2 regions of the Bacillus cereus group sp. BfR-BA-01316 genome follow, and region 1 is predicted to be linked to the other one. Evidence: riboswitches for the same ligand, from Rfam matches in the RefSeq annotation. Region 1 holds a riboswitch; the other holds the start of a gene.

Region 1 (3,217 bases):
AGGTGACACGATTACGATTCGTGATAAGGATACAAACGTTATGATTCGAAATGCACATGAAACGTATAAATCGTCACTTCCCATATTCCAGAAATATACAGAGCTTCCAGTTTTATTTTTGGAGACTGAAAAAGGAATTGAGAAGCTGTCGTACGTGTTTGGGGCGTTTTTAATTGCTGGAAAAGCGAGCAGCATCGGTATACGTGCTGGAGAAAAAATTACGGGAAATGAATCATATTATTTACCGGTAGGTATTAAGAAGGAGGAAAATAAATGATTAATTTTTTACTATATTTAGCAGTATCACTTGCACTTTTGTGTATCGGTCTTTTTCTTATGGAAGTGACAACGAAAGTTAAGGAATTTAAGTTAATGGCTCAAGGGAATAAAGCGGTAAGCTATGTACTTGGAGGAAGACTACTTGGTCTTGCTATCGTTTTATATTCAACGGCTGCTAATTCTATTTCAATTCTTGATATGGTTTCATGGGGAGCTGTTGGGATATTAGCTCAAATTATTGTCTTTTATTTAGCGGAATGGCTTACACCACGTTTTAATATTAATAAAAGCCTTGAAGAAGATAATCAAGCAGTTGGTCTTTTCTTTATGTTTTTATCACTTTCCATCGGAATTGTAATTGCTGGTTGTGTAACATATTAAAACCCTTACATTTTAACGTAAGGGTTTTATTTTTCATGTGCTAATTTTTTGCAATATGTGTTCAATTAATTTATGTAGCCGAACGCTGAGCAGGATGCGTATTAGTGTACTAAACTCGAGATAGTTGTTGTAATAAGGAAAAGTTTCCATACAAAGTGTTGACATCTATTTTAAATAAGAGTAACATTTTCTATGTAATTAAAATAAGTCTCTGTTAGGTGAGGCTCCTGTATAGAGAAATGCTACTGCCCAAAAATGTCGAGAGACGCCAATGGGTCAACAGGAATGATCGAATTAAGGTTTTTCTTAACGTAGCTGGTAATGAACCTATGCTATACAGTGCTAAAACTCGGCGAGGGAGAGGTCCGTAGATTTCTAATTGTATTATATTAGGAATCGCTTATTTGTGTATGCAATGACCTTTGCTCTCTTATGAGTAAGGGTCTTTTTTGTTAGCAAGCTATGAGTAATTTCATAGTATAGATTATAACTAAAAAATTAAAGAGGAGGTGAGGAGCATGTCAAATTCTGACTCGGTTCCGTTACCCATATACTTCAAATCAAAAATATATGATGTAGGCAGGAAACGACTTGTTCCTCCCTCTATATTTATCATAATGTAGCGTTTATTCGAGTATTTAAGCGCTAGACACTTTCACGGTGAAGTGGATAAATTGAGAAACAAAGCGTTTCTTCCTATGTTGTAAAGGAGGAGACGATAATATGTTATATGTAAATAAAAGTGTGGGTAACACTCCGTATAAATTAAGTAAAAAAGCAATGAAAGAACAAACAATGCTTCAAAAAAATAAAGATCTATTAATTGAAATCGCAACAAGAGATGTAAAATCTGTATTTGCGTATTTTAAAACAACAAGAGACGGACTATCTATGAAAGAGGCACAAAAGCGTATTCAAGTATATGGCCGAAATGAATTAACTTCAAAAAGAGTGCGTATTGCGGAAGTAATGATGAAGCTAAGTGGAATGATCCCAGGTCTTTCAAAACAAAATGTGCGTGATGAATTACAATGTGAAACAGTTACTGTTTCTAGAGTAGCTGGTTGTAGCGTAACAGGGCTAAACAGTGAACTGAAAATGATGAAATTACCAGTACAAGAGCTTGTACCTGGAGATATGATTTTTCTTTCAGAGGGCGATACAGTGCCAGCAGATGTACGTATTACTTATGCAAATGGTTTATTAGTAAATGAATCTATGCTGACAGGAAACGATGCTAGTATTGAGAAATTTGAAAGTTGCTACCATCTTGAACGTAAACGATTTATTCCATTAAAACGGATGAAAGACTATAATCCACTTGAACTTGAAAATGTATGTTTCAAAGGTACGTATATTGTTGGCGGAAATGCAAAGGCTGTAGTTGTTTCGACAGGTAAAAATACGTATTCAGGAATACTTCATACTTGTTGCGGTAGAATGTCTTAATGTGTTAATGATGCTAAATATACAAAAACAATGTATAATAGACAAAGTTGAACAAAAACGTAGAATGGTAATCTATATATAACCTTACGTGATAACGTGAGGTTATTATTTTTTGTTAGTAGGAGAGGAATTATGAAAAAAGTATTATTAGTTGATGGTATGGCACTATTATTTCGTGCTTTTTACGCAACAAGTGTATATGGACAATTTATGAAACGACAAGATGGTACCCCGACGAATGGGATTCATGGTTATATGAAGCATTTATTAACAGCAACACAAGCAATCGAACCAACGCACATTGTAACGTGCTGGGATATGGGAAGTACGACATTTAGAACGGAATCTTTCTCGAATTATAAAGCAAATCGTGCAGCACCGCCGGAAGAATTAATTCCGCAATTTGATTTAGTGCAAGAAATAACTGCGAAATTATCTATGCCTGTAATCGGTATGAAAGGTTATGAAGCGGATGATTGTATCGGTACGCTTGCAAAACAATATTGCAATGAAGCGGAAGTTTATATTTTGACAGGTGATACAGATTTACTTCAACTTGTTGATACGAATGTTACAGTTATGCTTCTTCGTAAAGGAATTGGAAATTACGAGTATTACACACCGGAAAAAATCATGGAAGAGAAAGGTGTAGAACCTTGGCAAATCGTGCATGCGAAAGCTTTCATGGGAGATACAAGTGATAATTATCCGGGTGTAAAAGGTATTGGTGAAAAAACAGCGTATAAGCTTATTCAAGAATATGGAACAGTATCGGCTGTACTAGAAAATATAGCATCATTAACAAAAGCGCAGCGCACAAAGATTGAAAGTGATTTAGAGAACTTAAATATTTCATTACAATTAGCACAAATTCACTGTGAAGTTCCAATCTCATGTTCATTAGAAGAAGGGTTACACACAATGGATGAAGAAAAACTTAGATTCGTTTGTGAAGAAATGAATTGGGGAAGACCTGAAATATTAATAAATATGTTGTAAGAAGTAGAAAGGTCGATTAAATATTTTTAATCGGCCTTTCTTTTTTGTTCACAAAGTTGTCAGAAAATAAACGGGATTTTCATATGAAGTTCAAATAGATTTCACAACA
Region 2 (3,217 bases), on a different contig from region 1:
CAAACACAATACCTTCTTCCGTGATCTCAACGATTTCAAGTGGATATTTAACATGTGTCGTACTTACTAATAATGCTACTTCAATAAATTGTTTAATTCCTTTTGGGCCGTACACTGTTAACGGCGTCGTTCCCCCTTGGAAAGAACGGCTCCCTAATAAACCCGGCAAACCAAAAATGTGATCTCCATGTAAATGAGTAATAAATATTTTTTCAATGCGTCTTGGGCGTACAGATGTATGTAAAATTTGATGCTGAGTCGCTTCACCACAGTCAAATAGCCACGTTTGCCCTCGTTCTTCTAACAATTGTAAGGCAATTGCTGAAACGTTCCTTCCTTTTGAAGGAACACCTGCACCAGTTCCTAAAAATACAAATTCCACTTTCTTTCCTCCAGCTCTTTATATAATCTATCTTTCATCTTACGGAATGTTATTTCAAATGGCAAATTGAATTTACATAACCAATCATCTAGACAACTATACAACACGAACATTCAAAATAAAAACTTAACAATCGTTCGCGTTTTGTAGTAATATAACTATATCACATATAAAGGGAGCGTTTTATTATGAAAGAAGTATTTCGTTTACAAACTGATTTTTCATCTTCATTTGATCGCTGGGTAAGTTCTTTCGTTTCTGATCACCCAGCACAACTAGAGTGGACGACTTTAAAAGAATTAATTCATGAATATACAACATCACATACAAATGAGACGTTACCAACATATATTTCTTCAGCTTTAACATATTACGCACAACGCGTTTCAACAACAAATAGCTCAGAGATTGTTATTTTTGAAAATCCTACAATCTCATAATCTATAATAAAAGCACTGTATAATCAGTGCTTTTTATTTATATTCATTAAATTATTTTCCCACCTTATTTACAAAAAAACACATCTTATTTCATACTATATAGTCATCACGAATCTATTTAATTTTTCAAAAAAACAGATTAAATAGATATTGACACTATAAAATTTCAGTGCTAACATTCAACATGTAATTGAATATGGTCTCTGTTAGGTGAGGCTCCTGTATAGAGAAACGCTGCTGCCCAAAAATGTCGAGAGACGCCAATGGGTCAACAGGAAAGGTCGGAATGAAGGCCTTTCTTAACGTAGCTGGTTTCAGTACCTATGCTATACAGTGCTAAAACTCAACGAGGGAGAGGTGCGTATGTTTTGTCATACACAAAAACTGTTTTTATCTATGTTTAATAACAGTCTTTGTTGTTGACTCTTTTTGACTGCGAATTCAGACCTTTACTCGTTGTGAGTAAAGGTCTTTTTACGTCTTTATGCACCTTACTATGAAACAAACATAGCATATTCAGAAACTATTAAATTGTACGGAGGTGAGGAACAGTGGCAAGTGATGATTCGGCCCAGATACCCATATGTTTTACACTTATATTTTATCATGTAGGTAGGAAAGAAGCTGTTCCTCCCAATTTTAAATAGTCGAGTAACAGATTGTTTCCTCCTTCATGAAAGAGGAGGAACTACCGATGTTAAATTTACAAAGACAAGAAACAAAGCATGCTTACGATCAAGATAGCATGCAAGCAAATAACGAATTATTAGTGGAAGTTGCAACACAGGATGTACACTCCGCGTTAAAACTCTTAGAAACAACACAAGATGGACTCTCTAAACAAGAAGCGTCTCGTAGACTTTCTTTATATGGTCCGAACGAAATCGCTCATAATAAAGCATTGCCGTGGTACATTCAATTTCTGCTGGCATTTAAAAATCCATTTATTTTTGTTTTATTAGCTCTTGGAGCACTCTCTTTTTTCACAGATGACATACAAGGAACAATTGTCGTATCTGTAATGGTACTGCTAAGTGCAACGATTCGCTTTCTACAAGAATTTCGCTCTCAGAAAGCGGCAGATAAGTTAAAGGCTATGGTTCGAACAACCGCGAGCGTCTTTAGAATAGATGGATTTATACATGAAACAAAAAACGTAACCAATTTAAACCGTAATCATACAATGGAAATTCCAATTGAAGAACTTGTGCCTGGCGATATTATTTCACTTTCAGCCGGTGATATCGTTCCAGCTGATGTGCGTATTTTATCCGCTAAAGATTTATTTGTTAATCAATCTTCTTTAACAGGAGAAGCACTTCCTGTAGAAAAATACGAGAACTGCTACCATACGGAAAATAAACATATATTACCGAAAAACATGAAAAAAAATTACAATCCGCTCGATATGGAAAACCTTTGCTTTATGGGTACAAATATTGTTAGCGGTAGCGCAAAAGCTGTTGTTGTTTCAACTAGTACGGATACGTATTTCGGCTCTTTAGCAAAAAAGGTTATCGGAAAACGTGCAGAAACAAGCTTTGATAAAGGCGTAAACAAAGTAAGTTGGCTCTTAATCACATTCATGCTTATTATGACGCCCATCGTCCTTCTCATTAATGGATTCACAAAAGGAGATTGGCAAGAAGCTTTCTTCTTTGCTATTGCCGTTGCAGTTGGTCTTACACCTGAAATGTTACCAATGATTGTAACTGCTAATTTAGCTAAAGGCGCCGTGAACATGTCTAAACAAAAAGTAATTGTAAAACAGCTAAACTCTATTCAAAACTTAGGTGCTATGAACATCCTTTGCACGGATAAAACTGGAACTTTAACAGAAGATAAAGTCGTCCTTGTTCGTCATTTAGATCCTAATGGAAATGAATGCAATCGCGTCTTACAATTTGCATATTTAAATAGCTTCTATCAAACTGGATTGAAAAATTTAATAGATAAAGCTGTCATTGAACATACAGAGGAAAACCATAAGTTTGATCCATCAATTTTTCAAAAGCTAGATGAAATTCCATTCGATTTCGCTCGTCGTCGCATGTCTGTTATTGTGAAAGATATTTCAGGTGAACATACAATGGTTTGTAAAGGTGCCGTAGAAGAAATTTTATCAATTTGTAATTACACTGAAGTGGATGGACAAATTGTCCCTCTTACTGAAGAAATGAGAGCAAATGTAAAACATCTTAGCGAAACTTTAAACAGTGAAGGAATGCGTGTCATTGCTGTAGCATACAAGAAAGATAACAAACCTTATCATAAAGCTTATGCAGTACAAGATGAATCCGCTATGATCCTTACTGGATATATCGGCTTTTTAGATCCGCCTAAACCATCTGCTGCTTCTGCAATTCAAGCATTGCATAAACACGGCGTACAAGTG

What was found. Region 1 has a riboswitch for magnesium ahead of MR071_RS04660 (P-type ATPase actuator domain-containing protein). Riboswitches for the same ligand answer to the same signal wherever they lie in the genome.
Region 2: it holds a riboswitch for magnesium, as region 1 does, so the genes downstream of both, mgtA (magnesium-translocating P-type ATPase) here and MR071_RS04660 (P-type ATPase actuator domain-containing protein) in region 1, are expected to answer to the same signal.

What each region holds. Positions count from the first base shown of each region.
Region 1 is NZ_JAKUGX010000004.1:21,200-24,416, forward strand. Features, by position in the region: gene MR071_RS04650 (glutathionylspermidine synthase family protein) at 1-277, shown strand, start outside; gene MR071_RS04655 (DUF350 domain-containing protein) at 274-660, shown strand; M-box (ykoK) riboswitch at 864-1,029, shown strand; gene MR071_RS04660 (P-type ATPase actuator domain-containing protein) at 1,384-2,109, shown strand; gene MR071_RS04665 (5'-3' exonuclease) at 2,242-3,108, shown strand.
Region 2 is NZ_JAKUGX010000002.1:16,235-19,451, forward strand. Features, by position in the region: gene rnz (ribonuclease Z) at 1-382, opposite strand, end outside; gene MR071_RS01700 (DUF3932 family protein) at 571-822, shown strand; M-box (ykoK) riboswitch at 1,018-1,185, shown strand; gene mgtA (magnesium-translocating P-type ATPase) at 1,517-3,217, shown strand, end outside.